4 regions of the Streptomyces sp. VNUA24 genome follow, and region 2 is predicted to be linked to each of the others. Evidence: riboswitches for the same ligand, from Rfam matches in the RefSeq annotation. Region 2 holds a riboswitch; each other region holds the start of a gene.
What was found. Region 2 has a riboswitch for cyclic di-AMP ahead of PYR72_RS28930 (transglycosylase family protein). Riboswitches for the same ligand answer to the same signal wherever they lie in the genome.
Positions count from the first base shown of each region.

Region 1: linked by a shared signal. The riboswitch ahead of PYR72_RS40230 (C40 family peptidase) and the one ahead of PYR72_RS28930 (transglycosylase family protein) in region 2 are both predicted to bind cyclic di-AMP.
Region 3: linked by a shared signal. The riboswitch ahead of PYR72_RS26235 (M23 family metallopeptidase) and the one ahead of PYR72_RS28930 (transglycosylase family protein) in region 2 are both predicted to bind cyclic di-AMP.
Region 4: linked by a shared signal. The riboswitch ahead of PYR72_RS19310 (NlpC/P60 family protein) and the one ahead of PYR72_RS28930 (transglycosylase family protein) in region 2 are both predicted to bind cyclic di-AMP.

Region 1 is NZ_CP119143.1:9,331,866-9,336,133, reverse strand. Features, by position in the region: gene PYR72_RS40245 (twin-arginine translocation signal domain-containing protein) at 1-231, shown strand, start outside; partial or broken gene PYR72_RS40240 (ATP-dependent Clp protease proteolytic subunit) at 500-799, shown strand; gene PYR72_RS40235 (hypothetical protein) at 807-1,124, shown strand; cyclic di-AMP (ydaO/yuaA leader) riboswitch at 1,490-1,701, shown strand; gene PYR72_RS40230 (C40 family peptidase) at 1,705-2,178, shown strand; gene PYR72_RS40225 (DUF6328 family protein) at 2,255-2,812, shown strand; gene PYR72_RS40220 (ATP-binding protein) at 2,784-3,242, opposite strand; gene PYR72_RS40215 (helix-turn-helix transcriptional regulator) at 3,490-4,268, shown strand, end outside.
Region 2 is NZ_CP119143.1:6,747,465-6,751,732, reverse strand. Features, by position in the region: gene eno (phosphopyruvate hydratase) at 1-309, opposite strand, end outside; gene PYR72_RS28930 (transglycosylase family protein) at 726-1,418, opposite strand; cyclic di-AMP (ydaO/yuaA leader) riboswitch at 1,423-1,623, opposite strand; gene PYR72_RS28925 (transglycosylase family protein) at 1,806-2,858, opposite strand; gene PYR72_RS28920 (transposase) at 3,090-4,247, opposite strand.
Region 3 is NZ_CP119143.1:6,121,862-6,126,129, forward strand. Features, by position in the region: gene ribA (GTP cyclohydrolase II) at 1-120, shown strand, start outside; gene PYR72_RS26230 (PP2C family protein-serine/threonine phosphatase) at 237-1,349, shown strand; cyclic di-AMP (ydaO/yuaA leader) riboswitch at 1,613-1,774, shown strand; gene PYR72_RS26235 (M23 family metallopeptidase) at 1,785-2,846, shown strand; gene PYR72_RS26240 (aldo/keto reductase) at 3,011-3,955, shown strand; gene PYR72_RS26245 (PrsW family intramembrane metalloprotease) at 3,980-4,268, opposite strand, start outside.
Region 4 is NZ_CP119143.1:4,589,976-4,594,243, forward strand. Features, by position in the region: gene pcrA (DNA helicase PcrA) at 1-1,608, opposite strand, end outside; cyclic di-AMP (ydaO/yuaA leader) riboswitch at 1,872-2,045, shown strand; gene PYR72_RS19310 (NlpC/P60 family protein) at 2,054-3,334, shown strand; gene PYR72_RS19315 (hypothetical protein) at 3,377-3,730, opposite strand; gene PYR72_RS19320 (NlpC/P60 family protein) at 4,253-4,268, shown strand, end outside.

The DNA of each region.
Region 1 (4,268 bases), 2.6 Mb from region 2:
TCGGCCGCCGCCGACTTCCCGGACGGCACCAGGTTCAGCGGCACGGTCCGTATGCCCGGTACGGAGATGACGGAACTGACGATCGGTTTCAGTGTCGGCACGACGGAGGCGCCGGCAGCCCAGCGGATCACCGCGCTGGAGGTCGCGGAAGCCCTGAACACGCTGGCCGCCGCCCGTGGCTGGCCGCCCGTCACCTTCTACGGGACCCCGGCTCCCGCGCCGCTGAACTGACCGGCCGGACACGGCCCACCCGAGATCCCCGCGAAGCCTCGCTGCGCGGGGATCTCTCCCTTTCCACGGGTTTCACCATCGGCTGCACCCCGCACCGTCGGCGGGGTCTTTCGCTCTCGGCCGATAGCGGCCCCCTCCTCCTCCTCGCTACGTACGCCCTGTACATTTTTTACGGAAGTCGATCAGAGGAGGCACATCCATGCCCGAGCGTCCGCCGTCCGCCCGCCCTGTGCTGCCCGAGTTCACCGAGCGCACCGGCGCGGGGTACCGGACGCTGCTGCCGGGGGCGCGCCTGCTGCTCCACCCGCCGGCCCTGGCCGAGCCGGCCGAGGGGCAGGCCGGTGATCTGGTGATCCAGGCCGAGGAGTTGGCGCGCCACCGCCGGGCCATGGAGGAGATGCTCGTCCGGCACACGGGGCGGAGTCCGGAGCGGATCGGTGCCGACATCGAGCGGGACACGTTCCTCGACGCCGAGGCGGCGGGGGCGTACGGCCTGGCCGACCGGGTGATCCGGAGCCGCAAGACCCGTCCCGCACCCCCCTCGCCCCCGTTCCCCGGCGCGAGGTGAGGCGCGGATGCTGCCCCCGGAACTGCCGCCGCTGCCCGCACTCACGCGTGCCGAGGCCGAGCTGATCGACCGTTACCTGGACGTACTGGACCTGATCGGCCGGATCAATCCGGCGCGTCCGGGCGACACCTATCGCGGGTTGCGGGCGGCGCAGGCGCTGGTCTCGAAGGCGACCGCCCTGCGCGACGCGCTCGAACTGATGCACAAGCGCGGGGAGAACGAGGTGCACGCGCCGACACTCGCGCGGGCGCTGCGCGTCCTGGACGGGGAGCGCCGCGCCGGACGGGTGGCGCTGCCGCCGGAGGCGGAGGACTCGCCGGCCTGAACCGATCGCTCATCGGCTCCGCACTCCGGCCTGAACCGATCGCGTATCGCGCTCCGTACTACTGACGGGGCGTCCGGTTCCGGCTCGGCGCCCTCCGGTCGGCCTACCGCGATCGACCCATCGGCCCATACGTCGTGAGGACCTGTGAAGTTGCGCAAGATGCCTGGTACATGGGCGGAGTACAGCATTCCGGCGCTGGTGCGGACCTCCTCGACCAGTGGGACACAACGAGGGAAATCGCCCTGTCCACCCGAACGGGTGAGTGGTGAGTAAGACCACAAATCCCCGTTTCCGTTGGGATTTTCGCACTTGAGTACGCCAAGATCCCTTCCTGACGACAAGCCCCCGCCGCAGCGGCGGGGCGATCCGGGTGGACGCCGAGTCCTGCCGCCGCCCGGATGACCGGTCGACAGGATTGCATCGGCAGGAGTGGAGGACCCAAGCACGACGGGTCGCCGGAACGGTCACGCCATGACCGGGCCGAGCAGCCCTTGGGGTGAAGCCGCGTCAGCGGCCGGGCAACTTCGCCAGCCCGAATCCGACAGGTCATCCTTCACAGGCGGCTGACGAAGGGTTGCGCATGTCTGCGCTGAATCGTGTCCCGTCGCTGTTGACCCGGGCCGGTACGGCCTCGGCTCTGACCATCGCCGCCGTGGGCGGCAGCATCGTGGTCCCGGGCGCCGCATCCGGCGCCGAGGCCGCCACGGTGGCGTCGAAGGCACTCAAGGTCGCGGCTTCCAAGAAGGGCTCCCCTTACAAGTACGGCGCCGTGGGTCCGGGCAGGTTCGACTGCTCGGGGCTGACGCTCTACTCGTTCAAGAAGGCGGGCAAGAAGCTGCCCCGTACTGCCCAGCAGCAGTACAACAAGACGAAGCACATCTCCGCGAGCAGCCGCAAGCTCGGAGACCTCGTCTTCTTCCACTCGGGCTCGAACGTCTATCACGTCGGTATCTACGCGGGGAAGGGAAAGCTCTGGCACTCGCCGAAGACGGGTGACGTCGTCCGGCTGCAGAAGATCTGGACGAAGAGCGTCTGGTACGGCCGGGTCCGCTGACCCACCGACGGGGGCGGTGGAGCTGTCCGCCGCCCCCGTCGGCGTATGTCGTCCTCATATGGTTACCCGTCCGGTCATGGCCGACGTACCCACCAGCACCGCGCGTAACGAGACACCCCTCGAACGCGCCGACCGCAACTTCTCGGAGTTGCTTCAGGAACTGCGGGTCACCCAGACCGGAGTGCAGATCCTCTTCGCGTTCCTGCTGACGCTGGCCTTCACGCCACGCTTTCCGGATCTGGACACGTTCCAGCGTGTCACCTACGTCACCACCCTGTTGCTCGCGGTTCTCGCGGCGACGCTCTTCACCGCCCCGGCCGCCCTGCACCGCTCGCTCTTCCAGCAGAACGCCAAGCCCGCCATCGTCCGGGTCTCGTCCCGGCTGGCCACCGCGGGGATGATCGTGCTGATGCCGGCCTTCACCGGTTCCGTCCTGCTCGTCGTGGACGTGACACTCGGCCGGACGGCCGGGATCGTCGCCGGATCGGGCACCCTCCTGGCGTGCCTCCTCCTGTGGGGCCTGCTCCCGAAGGTGGTGGGACGCGCCTCCGGCCGTGGCGCCACGCCGCCGCCGTCGTCACCGGTCGGACGGGAGAACCACCCGGTCAGGTCTCCGGCCGACCACCCGCGGTGACCGGCTGGACGGGAACCGTCCACGGAAGTTCGATCGCCACCGTCTTGCCGCCCTCCCGCGTGGGTCTGACGCTCAGCCTGCCGCCGCACTCGGCGGTCAGCCACCGGATGATGACCATGCCCCGGCCGTTGTCCTGCTGGACGGCGGCCGGCAGGCGTCTGGGGAAGCGCGGATGGCTGTCGGTGACGCCGATGCGCAGCTGTTCGTCCCGGTCGAGCGCGATGTCCACGGTGAAGGTGGGAGACAGGCCCGACGTGTGCTGGACGGCGTTGGTGGCGAGTTCGGACACGATCAGGCGCACGGTGTCCGCGGTGCCCGAGTCACCCGGCAGGCCCCATTCGGCGAGCACACCGGCGACGTAGTTCCGGGCTGCGGAGACCGAGGCGGGATCGCTCGGCAGAGTGACGGATGCTTCCAGGTGATCTGCCATGGCGAGGCGTCCCTTTCCCACGGGACCGGTGTCCGACAGGGAGCGGATGGTTCGACTGCGGTCCCGGACTGGTGCTTCGCGCCAGACTGCCACTACCTGGGCCGTGACGGGCGGCGATCCACCAAGATGTGCATATATCTGTCGCTCGAAGCGGTGAACTATCCGACGGCCGAACGTATTTGGGTGGGCCTTTGGTCCATCCTCTGTCGTCACCCCGACGTCGCTCGCCGGGCGGAAGGAGAATCCCATGCAGTACGGTCCGGCGGTGCGCCGCCGCAAGCTCGGTGCCGAGTTGCGTGTCCTGCGCACCCGTTCCGCGCTCACGAGCATCGAGGCGGCCCGTCGGGTGGGCTGGCACCAGTCCAAGGTGAGCCGGATCGAGACGGGCTCCAGCGGGGTGAGGCCCGCGGACGTCCGCAAGCTCCTGGACGCGTACGGGATCGACGACACCGAGTTACGGGAACTGCTGCTGGCCCTCGCCGGCTCCGAGGACGGCGGCGGACGGCACAACTGGTGGCACGCGTACCGGGGCGTACTTCCTCCGGCGTACCGGGACTTCATCAGCCTGGAGTCGCAGGCCGGGGGCATGCGCACGCTGGAGACCTCGGTGGTGCCCGGCCTGCTGCAGATCCCCGAGTACGCGCGGGCGGTGACGCGGGCCGCGGTGGAGGGGCTGGAGGACGACAAACTCGACGCGCTCGTGGAGGTGCGGCTCGCACGGCAGAAGGTGCTGTGCGGAAACCCGCCGATGAGGCTGAGCGCCGTGCTCGACGAGAGCGTTCTCCGGCGCGAGGTGGGGGGCCGCGAGGTCATGGCCCGGCAGCTGGTGCGTCTGGTCGAGGCGGCGCGGCTGCCCCAAGTGAGACTGCAGGTGCTCCCGTTCACTGCCGGGGCACATGTCGGCGTCACGGGCCCTTTCGTAATTTTCTCATTCCCGAGCACATCTGATCTGGATGTGGTTGTTCTCGACCACTTGACGAGTAGCCTCTACCTCGAACGGAAAGAAGACCTCAAGGCGTATGTCGA
Region 2 (4,268 bases):
CTTGTTGTCGGTGGCGTCCAGGTCGAACATCGCCTGGTCGATCAGGCGCTGCTCGGTGGCGTCGTAGCCGACCAGCTCCGGGCCGATCTGCTCGATGACCGCGAGGACGGCCTTCTCGACGCCCTTGCCGAGGTAGCGGTTGGGGTCGCCGTCCCGCAGCTCGATGGCTTCGAAGGCGCCGGTGGAGGCACCGGAGGGAACGGCGGCACGACCCGTGCTGCCGTCGTCGAGGCCGACCTCGACCTCGACGGTGGGGTTGCCTCGTGAGTCGAGGATTTCCCGGGCTACGACGACGTCGATGGACGGCACGAGCATCTCCTTCATGGGATGTGACGCTGGTTGTGCGGGGCCGCTTGGGGCCGTGCGACTAGAGCCTAACCGCCCCCGGGCCGTCGGCAGCCGACCGACCGTCCCGTGGACAGACAGACCGTACCCATTGTTCCCGCCCGGAACAAAGGGGGGGTGAACAAGAGAAGTCGCCGACGGTGCAAAAAAAGCCCCGCCCCGGTGCGTACGGGGGAATGCGCACCGGGGCGGGGAGCCCGTGGGGACGGGGGGACGGCCCTCACGAGGTCTTCACTCTGGAGGACACGGATGTGAGCGGGCTGTGGTTCAGCCGGGGAGCGGCCTGATTTCCGGCCCGGCTGAACCTGCCCTCGCCTGCCCGGCCGTGGGGGCGGCCGTGGGGGCGGCAGGCGTGTGGCGGCCGTCGTGGACGCCGTGGGTCAGCTCAGGTGGAGCTGCTGGCCCGGGTAGATGAAGTCGGCGTCGTCGATGATGTCCTTGTTCAGCTCGAAGAGCTTCTCCCAGCCACCCTTGACGTGCTTCTTCGCGGCGATGCCGCTGAGGGTGTCGCCCTTGACGACCTTGTACTCGCCGTCGCCCTTCTTGACCTTCTTGCCGGTCGGGGTCTTGACGGTGGCGCGCTCGGAGGAGCGGGAGGCGCGGTTGCCCTCGGTGCTCTTCTTGGTGCTCTCCTGCGTGCTCTGCGAGGAGCCGGAGGAGTTCGTGGTGCCGGAGGAGGCGGGGGCGCCGTCGTACGAGGCGCCGGACAGGCCGACACCGCAGACCGGCCAGGCACCCTTGCCCTGGCCCGCGAGGACCTTCTCGGCGATCGCTATCTGCTGGGCCTTGCTCGCCTGGTTGGCGGTGGAGGCGTACTGCGTACCGCCGTAGGCGGCCCAGGTGGAGGCCGAGAACTGCAGGCCGCCGTAGTAGCCGTTGCCGGTGTTGATGGACCAGTTGCCGCCGGACTCGCACTGGGCGACGGCGTCCCACTCGGAGGCGGTGGCGGCCGAGGCGCTGCCGGCGGCCATCAGCGGGGCGGCGACGGCGGCGGCACCGGTGACGCCGACGACGGCGATGGCGCGAGCGGCCTTGGACGGGCGACGGTGCTTGCCCTTGCTGGAGAACAGCATGGAGAGATCCCCTCACCGACGCCTGCGAGGTGAGCTGTCGGGTTCGGGCCGGTTGAGTTGCCCGGCCGCGCACGCTCGCCTCTCGGCTCACGTCGCGCGGCTTCACCCCCAGCCGGTTCCGGTCGTTGCGCCCCCGAAGGGCCGCAACCGCCGGACCCGGCACTTACCTTGGGTCCCCCGCTCCTGCCTACGGCGCTTGACGCGACGACTGTTCCTCACGGCCGATGGCAGGATTCGGCGTGCCGACCGGGAGGGCCCGCTGTGGCGAGCGGTCACGACCGTAAACAGGTGATTGCCCGAATTTCAAAGACGATCAGGGGGTCTGTGATTCATCTCCCACGGAGATCAAAACGGGCAATCAGGGTCGAACCATGACCCGAACTGCCGCTACTTTTCGCCCGTTTCGGCACCGACTTCGAGGGTCTGACCGGGAAGGATGAGGTCCGGGTCGGTTCCGACCGTGCGCTCGTTCTCGGCGTACAGCGACCGCCACCCGCCGTCCAGGCCGAGCGAGTCCACAATGCCGGTCAGACTGTCCCCCACGCGGACGGTGTAGGCGCCCTCGACCGCCTCGCGCGAGGCGCCGCCGTCCCGTGAGGCGTGACGGCCGGAGGAGGTGCCGTCGGCGCGTGAGCCGTCGCCGGACTCCGCGGCGGAGCCGGTGTCCGTGCCGGATCCCTCGTCGGCGCTGGCGCCGCGGTGGCGGCCCGTACCGCTCTCGCCGTCGCCGGAGGCCGCGGAACCGTCGCTCCGGCGCGCGTCGTCCGACGTTCCGCCGCCGGACGTGCGGGAGTCGCCGTCGCCGGAGCCGGTGGAGTCCGCGGAGTCGGAGTCGGAGTCCGTGGTCGCCTTCGCGGAACCGTCGTCCGTGTCCGCGTCCGCGGACGGGGTCGGCGAGGCGGCCCGCTTCCCCGAGCCGTCGCCGGAGTCGGCGTCGTCGGTCGACTTGGCCGAGTCGGCCGAGTCCGGCGAAGCGGAGGAATCCGGCGAACCGGATGTACCGGAACCGCTGCCGGAGTTCGACGAGTCGTCCGCGACGCCGGTGTCCACGTCGGCGGAACCGGAGTCGCCGCCCAGGTTGTGGAGCAGTCCGCAGGTGGACCAGACGCCGACGCCCTGGTCGGCGAGGACCTTCTCGGCCACGGCTATCTGCTGGGAGCGGCTGGCCAGGTCCGCGGTCTTCGCGTACTCGAGGCCGCCGTACTTCTCCCAGTTGGCCTGGGTCAGCTGGAGACCGCCGTAGCGTCCGTTCCCGGTGTCCGCGCTCCAGAAGCCACCGCTCTCGCACTCCGCCACCTGGTCCCAGGTGGTTCCGCTCGCCGCACTCGCGCCGGTGGCGCCGAGGAGCGGGATGGCGATGGCCGACCCGGTCACTCCCGCCGCGACGAGGAGAGCCGGAGCCTGACGGGGGCGACGGTGACGACCGTTCCCGGAGAGCATGCGGTTGCCTTTCACACGACAGCGGTGGCCTGTGCGACGGGCGTGACGACCCCTTCGCACTGACGTGTGAACGTAGCCTTAGACGATCGTTTATAACAAGTCGATGCAGCACAGATCACGTCACCATCTCGGCCGTGAACCATCAGGCTGCCGCATGAGAGTTCACACCGCGTCGCGCTCCCGACTGCCCCCTACGACAGGACGGTCACGGGTCGCATCTCCCGCTGTCGGCTACGCCGGTGACGGGACGGGCATGGTGACGAATGCCCACGCCGAGCGTGCGCGGTTGCGCACGTTGACCCCGGCGACGACATCGGCAGGCCCAGCGAGGCCGCACCGACGACAACGGAAGTGATCCCGGTCGGACCGGTTGGCCCGCTCGGTGTGGCCGCAGCGCGGACAACGCTGCGATGTGTAGGCCGCATCCACCTCCAGGAATGGCACCCCAGCCCGGCGGGCCTTGTAGGCGAGATGCTGCCCGAGCTGGTGGAAAGGCCAGGAGGAGAGCCTGTCCCGCTGGCCGCCGCGTGGCCGTACCCGCTCGCGAATGCCGCCGAGTGCTTCGACAGCGATGCCGCGACCGGTGCGTTGGGCGACGGACACGATCTCCTTACTGATCCGATGGTTCACGTGAGCGGTATGGCGCTTCTCCTTCTGCCTGCAGCAAGCCAGGCGCCGCCGAGCCGATCGGGTGTTCTTCCGCTGCAACTCAGCGCGCTTGCAAGCCTGCCAACGTCGATAGCGAGTCAAGCCGCGCCCTTGATGGTTGGCACCGTCGGAGGTGGTGGCCAGGTTCACGATGCCCCGATCCACCCCGATCCAGTCGACTGGCTCGTAAACGTCCGGCTCGGAAATCTCGCAGGTAGCGATGAGGAACCACTTGCCACCCCGCTGGACCAGGTCGCTCTCACCCTTGCGATGCGCCATGAGCATCTTGAGCTGGTCGGACGAGCAGGCGAAACGGATGCCCTTCATCCGCCCATTCACCGTCCAGATGGACACCGTGCGTGCGTCGCACTGCCAGGACAGGCAGCGGTCGTCGAACGGCTGCGCCGCCTCCGGCCGGAAGACGATCGGGGCGCCGACCGCCTTGCGGTACCGCTTCGAGGCAGATGACCCCACATTGCCAGCCCGCAGATTGGCTTTCAGTGTCGCGTAGGCGTCGACCACCTTCTTCACCACCCGCACCACCGGCTGTGCGGACAACCCGAAGGTTGCTTTCAAATCCGCATACACGTCCCTCTGTAGACCGTTACGGTCCGTCAAGTCCTTGGCAAAGGCGACGGCAGAGGCATAGGTGGCAGCCCGGTTGCAGGCGCTCAGGGTCACGTCCAGCGCCGACGCCTGCTCGGGCGTCGGCAGCAGCTTCACCTGCACCACCAGCTTCATGACATCGGACCGTAGTGCGGC
Region 3 (4,268 bases), 630 kb from region 2:
GTCTTCACCACCGCCCACAACGTCCGCTACCTGCGCGCGAAGGTCCTCCAGACCCAGCACACGCTCCCCCTGCCGGAGCTGACGGGACTGACGGGACTGGCAGGAGTGACGGCGGGCTGACCCCGGCGAGGGTCGCTCCCCTGCCCTCCGTCAGAAGGGCCCTAGCCCACTCGGCCCCGCCGACTGGCCCCGCGCCCCGCCCACGGAAACCCTGTTTCCGTGGGCACGGAGAACGGATGGCGGGTGTGAGGGAGCCGGTCGGGCGGCGGTTCTCGTTCCTCCGTACGCTCACACGCGCCGTCCCGGCCCTGCTGATCACCGTCGGACTCTTCTACGACCACTTCACCCCGCGTGAGTTCACGGCGGTCCCCTTCTTCACCGCCGCGCCCCTGGTGGCGGCCCCGCTCTTCTCGCTGCACGGCACGGTGATCACCGGGATCGTCTCGATCTCCGGGGTCAGCGCCGTGCGCGGCTACTACGGCGACACGGGGCAGGTGGACGCGATCACCGAGATCGCCACGGTGGTCACCGTCGCCGTACTGGCCGTACTGATCAACCGTCTCGTCCGCCGCAGCGACGCCCGGCTCGCCACCGCCCGGGAGATCGCCGAGGCGGCGCAGCGGGCCGTCCTGCCGGTGCCGCAGGAGCGGATCGGCGGGCTGGAGATCGCCGCGCGGTACGAGGCCGCGCAGGCGGGGGCGTCGATCGGGGGCGATCTGTACGCGGTGCAGGACTCGCCCCACGGCGTACGGCTGATCGTGGGCGACGTGCGCGGCAAGGGGCTCGGCGCGGTGTCGGCGGTGGCGGTGCTGATCGGCGCGTTCCGGGAGGCGGCCGAGCAGGAGTCGACGCTCGAAGCGGTCGCCCAACGGCTGGAGCGGGCGCTGGCCCGGGAGGCGACCAGGCGGGAGGCCGCGCTGCGGGACGCGGCGGTGGAGTACGAGGGGTTCGTGACGGCCGTGCTGGCGGAGTTCCCGCACGGGGCCGGGCGCGCCCGGATCGTCAACCGGGGGCATCCCTCCCCCCTCCTGCTGCTCGCCGACGGCACCCTGTGCTCCCTGGACGCGCCGCGGCCGGCCCTCCCGCTGGGCATGGAGGACCTGGGCGCCTGGCCCGACCGCGCGGAGGAGGCCGGGTTTCCGCGGGGGGCCACGCTCCTGTTCCACACGGACGGGCTCTCGGAGGCGCGGGACGCGTGCGGTGTCTTCTACGATCCGATCGAACGTCTGTCCGGGCGGGTCTTCTCCGCGCCGCGCTCCCTGGTGACGACCCTGGCGGACGAGGTGCGCCGGCACACGGGGGACGGTACGACGGACGACATGGCCCTGCTGGCGGTCCGCCGGCCGTGACCGCGGGCGGGTGCGGGGCCGGTGACCGCCTCTATATCACCCAGCGTGGCTGTTCGACCGTTCTCCGTAGACGTGCTGATGTCCCGTCAGAACTTTTGTTACTCCTGAGGCAAGTCAACTCGCCCGTTTTAAACCCCTCATGACCCGTAAAGTCCAGCAGAGGGGCCGGAACGATCATTCAGAACAGCTTGGAATGGAGTACTCACGTCTATTAACGTTCGATAACGCAGCGCGGTCGTCCCAGCCGTCACAAGAGACGGCTCCGTGCTCACGCGCCGAATCCCGCAAGGGAACCGGGGAACCACCACCCTGGGGTGAATCGCACGGAGACCGTCGTGGCAGTCCGCACGACCGGTTTACGCGCGTAGGAGACCTTCCTGCTCCGAACCCGTCAGCTAACCCGGTAGGCGAGGAGGAAGGAAGGAGTACGCCCACGTGGCGTCGAACCGGTCCGCGACCGAAGCCCCAGTCGTGCCGAGCCAACGCGAAGGCGAGAGCCGGACGTTCGGCTACGGCAGCTACAACAGCGACAACGAGGGCCCCTGGCAGGAGTGGAATCCCAGCGAGGACACCCTGCGCCCCGCTCGCGGCCGGCACCGTGTCGCCAAGAAGACCGGTGTACTCGCCCGTGGCGGTCTCGGCCGCAGCTCCACCGTCCTCGGCGTCGGTGTCATAGCCGCCGTCAGCGGCGCCGGCATGGCCAGCGCGCAGTCCGGCAAGGCCCCGGTGTCCATCTCGATGCCCGACATGCCGAACGTCGGCTCGGTCTTCGAGGACGAGGCCGAGGAGCCGGAGCCCGAGGCGTCCAGGACGCCGCTCAGCAGCGCCGGCCTGACCCCCGCCGAGGCCCAGCAGGGCACCGCGGACGCCGGTGAGGCCCTGCGCGCCCGCATCATCGCCCAGGCCGAGTCCCAGCAGGACGCCTTCGACAAGGCCGCCGCCGAGGCCGCCCAGACCGCCGCCGCGGACAAGGCCGCCGAGCTGGCCGCCCAGGAGAAGAAGGAAGCCGAGGCCAAGGAGGCCGCCGCCAAGAAGAAGGCGGCGGAGGAGGCCGCGGCGAAGAAGGAGGCCGAGCGTCTGGCCTCCCTCGCCACGCAGTTCACGCTGCCCACCTCCTCCTACACCCTCACCTCCACCTTCGGCCAGGCCGGCCCCTACTGGTCCTCCGGCTACCACACCGGCCTCGACTTCGCCGCCCCGACCGGCACCCTGATCAAGGCCGTCGGCAGCGGCACGATCACCCAGGCCGGCTACGAGGGCTCCTACGGCTACAAGACCGTCCTCACCCTCGATGACGGCACCGAGATCTGGTACGCCCACCAGTCCTCCATCGGCGTCAGCGTCGGCCAGAAGGTCGCCACCGGCGACGTCATCGGCCGCGTGGGCGCCACCGGCAACGTGACCGGCGCCCACCTCCACATGGAGGTCCACACCGGCGGCTCGGCCAACGGCATCGACCCGGCGGCGTGGCTGCGCAGCAAGGGCCTGACCCCGTAGAGCGGTCGGACGACGAACGACGACGCCGCGTGGGTCCGTGAGGACCGCGCGGCGTTCGTCGTCCCCGGGACCGGCCTCCGCTCGGACGCCTCGCTCCCACGGCTTCACGCGGCGTTCACGCCAGGGCGGAATGCGGGCGTCCGCCGGGCTGGTTGAGGGATGACATGACTTCTCTTCGCAAGCTGGGCACGTCCGACATCGAGGTCTTCCCCCTCTCCCTCGGCGGCAACGTCTTCGGGTGGACGGCCGACGAGGCACAGTCCTTCGCCGTCCTCGACGCCTACACGGCCGCCGGGGGCAACTTCGTCGACACCGCCGACTCCTACTCGGCCTGGGTGGAGGGCCACACGGGCGGTGAGTCCGAGAGCATCATCGGCAGGTGGGTCAGGTCCCGGGGCAACCGGGACGACGTGGTCATCGCGACCAAGGTGAGCCAGCACCCCGAGTACCAGGGGCTGACGGCGGCCAACATCAAGGCCGCGGCCGACGCCTCCCTCGCCCGCCTCGGCACGGACCGCATCGACCTCTACTACACGCACTTCGACAAGCCCGAGGTGCCGGTGGAGGAGATCGTCACCGCCCTCGACGACCTGGTGAAGGCCGGCAAGGTGCGGGCGATCGCCGCGTCCAACATCACCCCCGAGCGTCTGAAGGCGTCCCTGGACTTCTCGGACGCCGAGGGCCTGGCCCGCTACGTGGCCGTCCAGCCGCACTACAACCTGGTCTCCCGGGACACCTACGAGGGCCCGCTGCAGACCGTCGCCGCCGACGCCGGCCTCTCCGCCGTCCCGTACTTCGCCCTCGCCAAGGGCTTCCTCACGGGCAAGTACCGCCCCGGCATCACGGTCGACAGCCCCCGGGCGGCCGGTGCCGGCGCCTATCTCGCGACTCCGGCCGGCACCCGCGTCCTCGCGGCCCTCGACGAGATCGCCGAAGCCCGTGGGGCCGCCCACGCCACCGTCGCCCTCGCCTGGCTCGCGGCCCAGCCGACCATCGCCGCGCCGATCGCCTCCGCGCGCAACCTCGACCAGCTCCCGGACCTGCTGGCCGTCGCCGACCTCACCCTCACCCCCGAGGAGCTGCGGCGCCTGACCGACGCGTCGGCGTAGCCCACACGGCCCCGGCGGCGGGTCCTAGGAGCGGTACGGGTTGTACCCGGGGTACGCGGCCACTCCGTAGGCCACCGGCTGGGGGTGGGGCCCGTACCCGCCGTACCCGCTGTATCCGGCGTACGCCCCGTACTCGTAGCCGTACCCGTGCCCATAGCCATAGCCATAGCCGTACCTGGGCTCGGCGTCCCGTCCGGCGTACCCCATCGCCGGGCGGGCCACCTCCCGCCGCCGCCACAGCTCGAACAGCAGCTCCCGCTCACGGAGCGCGAAGTCGCTCCCGGCGCGCCCCCGCAGGCCCCGGTGCCGGAGG
Region 4 (4,268 bases), 2.2 Mb from region 2:
GTTGGTCGACCGGGCCGCCATGCCGTAGGCCTCGTCGACACGCTTGAGCGCCTGCGGGAAGCTGATCTTCTCGCGCTGCGACAGGGCGTCGATCATCGCCTCCGCGCGGTCGCCGATGCCGCGCTTGGGCACGTTGAGGATGCGGCGCAGCGGGACGGAGTCCTCCGGGTTGGCGAGGACACGCAGATACGCGAGGACGTCCCGGACCTCCTTGCGCTCGTAGAAGCGGACGCCGCCGACGACCTTGTAGGGCAGGCCGACGCGGATGAACACCTCTTCGAAGACACGGGACTGGGCGTTCGTCCGGTAGAAGACCGCGACGTCCCCGGCCTTCGCGTCGCCCGCGTCCGTCAGCCGGTCTATCTCGTCGGCGACGAACTGGGCCTCGTCGTGCTCGGTGTCGGCGACATAGCCGGTGATCTGCGCGCCCGCGCCCGCGTTGGTCCACAGGTTCTTCGGGCGGCGGGACTCGTTGCGCTCGATGACCGCGTTGGCCGCGCTCAGGATGGTCTGGGTGGAGCGGTAGTTCTGCTCCAGCAGGATCGTCGTCGCGTCCGGGTAGTCCTCCTCGAACTGGAGGATGTTGCGGATGGTCGCGCCGCGGAAGGCGTAGATCGACTGGTCGGCGTCACCCACCACGCAGAGCTCGGCGGGCGGTACGTCCCACTCGTTGGGGGGTACGTCCACGGGGTGCTCGGAGGTGCCGACCAGCTCTCTGACCAGGGCGTACTGCGCGTGGTTGGTGTCCTGGTACTCGTCGACGAGGACATGCCGGAAGCGGCGGCGATAGTGCTCGGCGACGTCCGGGAAGGCGCGCAGCAGATTGACCGTCGTCATGATCAGGTCGTCGAAGTCGAGCGCGTTCGCCTCGCGGAGGCGGGACTGGTAGAGCGCGTACGCCTGGGCGAGGGTCTTCTCGAAGCCGTCGGTGGCCTGGGCGGCGAAGTCCTCCTCGTCGATCAGCTCGTTCTTCAGGTTCGAGATCTTGGCGCTGAAGGACTTGGGCGGGAAGCGCTTCGGGTCGAGGTCCAGATCGCGGCAGACGAGCGCCATCAGGCGCTTGCTGTCGGCGGCGTCGTAGATCGAGAAGGAGGACGTGAAGCCGAGCTTCTTGGACTCGCGCCGCAGGATCCGGACGCACGCGCTGTGGAAGGTCATGACCCACATCGCGTTCGCGCGCGGGCCGACGAGCTGCTCGACGCGCTCCTTCATCTCGCCGGCGGCCTTGTTGGTGAAGGTGATCGCGAGGATCTGCCCCGGGTGGACCCGCCGCTCGCCGAGCAGGTGCGCGATGCGGTGGGTGAGCACCCGGGTCTTGCCGGAGCCGGCGCCGGCGACGATGAGCAGGGGCGAGCCCGCGTGGACCACGGCCGCGCGCTGGTTGTCGTTCAGCCCCTCCAGCAGCGCCGCCGCGTCGATCGCGGGGCGGGGGGCGCCGTCGCGGTAGTACGCGTCCCGGTCCGGAGGCACGTCGAACTTCCCGCCGAACAGATCGTCCGGAAGCGACTCCGGTACGTGATCGTCCTCGGGCGGCGGCGGGGGCTCCTCCGCGTGGCCGCGGGGGGCCTGGAGGTCCGCCAGGAAGCTGTCGTCAAAGAGGCTGCTCATCGCTCTCCGAGTCTAGGCGCCCGCACTGACAGCGGGAGGCCGCCCCGGGAAGTCCGCGTCCGGCCGCGCACCCGCCCCGCCGCGCCACGTACCGCGACCGCGGTGCGACGGTGAGCGATCGAGCGTACCGCCTGTCACGCGGAAGAGGCTAAGGTCACGAAAACGTATCGGGCATATCGAACATCAACCTTCACACGGACCACACGAGTTGGCTAACTTTTTCTTCTGGGCCGTACGACCCAACCGGCGAACGTCGCCGGGCCGCACGACCTCCGCCGAGTCCGGTGCGCCCATCGGGGCAGCCGGAGCCGGGGACCCACCGTTCTCCGGGGTGAATCGGCCCGACCGCCGCACGCGGCAAGGGCCGTAGGGCAAACCTTCCGAAGCATGCGCCCGAACCCGACAGCTAACTCGGTAGGCGGACCACGGAAGGAGACGCCGAACCATGGCGCCGCACCGCAAGCCGCGTCCGGCCGGAACGCGCGCGGGCATACGCACCCCCGCTCTCGCGACCGCAGCCCTCACCTCCGTGGCGCTGCTCTCCCAGACGGGCACGGCCACGGCCACGGCTGCGCCCTCCGCCGACGACAAGCCGAGTCTGGAGGAGGTCGAGAAGAAGGTCGGCGACCTCTACCGCCGGGCCGGTTCGACGACCGAGATCTACAACACGGCCAGGGAGAAGACGCCCAGGCCGAAGAGGCAGGTCGAGACCCTCCTCGAAGCCGTCACCAAGCGCCAGGAGAAGCTCAACGAGACGCGGGAGGAACCGGGTTCCCCCGCCGCGGCCGAGAACCGCACGGGCGCGGCGGCCTCCGACCAGGCGTCCCCGTCGGCGGCGGACGACCTGCGGGCCTACCTCGACCGGAACCAGCGGACGGAACAGCTGGCGGACCGGTCGGCGGGTCAGCCGACGGGTCAGCCGACGGGCCGTCAGAAGGCAGCCGTCGACGAGTCTGCGAGCGACCTGGCCGAGGCGGCTGAGCAGCGCGGGGAGGCGAGCGACAGCCTCGACCAGCTCACCGAGACACAGAACACCCTCAAGGCCCGCAAGGCCACGGTCCAGGCGAAGCTCGCCCGGGCCCGCGAACTGCTGTCCGCCCTCACCGCCGAGGAGAGGACCCGGCTCGGCGCGATCGAGCAGCGCGAGCGGGAGGAGGCCGACCGCGAGGCGGAGGAACTCGCTCGGCAGCAGGCGGCCCGGACGGCGCCCCAGGAGTCCCGGGAAGCCCAGGGCCCCCAGGACGGGCAGGACTCCCAGGCGGGCCAGGGGGGCTCGTGGGCAACCCCGGAGGACGCCTCGACCGGCACGGGGACGTTCACCGACACCACCCCGGGGTCCACCGTCCCGGTGGAGGACTCCGCGTACGCCACGAAGGCCGCCAAGGCCATCGCCTTCGCCCGCGCGCAGATCGGCAAGCCGTACGTCTGGGGCGCCACCGGCCCCGGGTCCTACGACCCCTCCGGCCTCACCCAGGCCGCCTGGAAGGCCGCCGGCGTCGACCTCCCCCGCACCACCCACGACCAGGCCGCCGCCGGCACCACGGTCCCCCTCGCCGACGCCAGGCCGGGCGACCTCGTCCTCTTCCACGACACCGTCGGCCACGTCGGTCTCTACATCGGCAACAGCATGATGATCCACGCCCCGAAGCCGGGCACGTACGTCCGCGAGGAGTCGGTCTTCCACGACGGCGAGTCCTCGGTCCACAGCGTGGTGCGGCCGGCGTAGGCACGGTCGCCGGGAAGCACGGTCGCCGGGAGGCGTGGACCGTCAGGTCCAGAGCACCGCGATGAAGACGTTCGCGACGGTCAGCGCCCCCACCAGGCCGAACAGCGGCTTCGCCACCTTCTCCTCGTCCCGCTTCACATAGACCAGCCCCAGGATCACGATCAGCAGGGCGAGCTTGACGCCGATCTTGATGTTGTTCACGGGCTGGTCGTCGGCCTGGTTGAGGCCGACGAGGAGCACGCCGGTGACGAGCATGGTGAGGGCACCGTGGAGCATGGCGGGCACGAAGCGGGCGGTGCCCTGGCCCATGGCCTTCATCTGGGTGAGGAAACCGCCCAGGAGCGAGGCGATGCCGATGATGTGGAGCGCGACGACGATGTGGATGAGTACGTCCATGCGCGGAGCCTATGAGAGCCCTCGACCGGGCCGGGCGCGGGGGTCGCCGGGACCGCCGGGGCCTCTGGGACTGCCGGAGCCTCTGGGGCTGCCGGGTTCTCCGGAGCCTCTGGGACTGCCGGGGCACGGAACTCGATCTTGCATATATGCGCCACATAGCACCGTCACGCCGCCGAGTGGTCCGAAATGACCGGATCGGTCATCGCTCAGCGTGAAGGCGGCGGCGCCAGGGTGAGATCACGGTCACATACGGTCACCTCACGGTCGGTGCACGCCACTTCCGTACAACGCGTTACCGGGCCCTCACGCCCAGGTTTAGCGTCCTCCCTCAGGTGACCGGCTCCCCACCGCCGCCCGGCCAGGGGCGGCAGTCGGACACCACCGCCGAGAAGGTCCGGCGGCGTCCCGCTCCCCCTGTGCGGGCCGCCGCCGGACGTGCCACCGCTCCCCCCAGGCGGTCCGTACGGGCAGACGCTGCCCGTACCGCGGACGGCGGTCGTACGGAGAGGACGTGGACTCCACGTGGCAGCGCACCGCA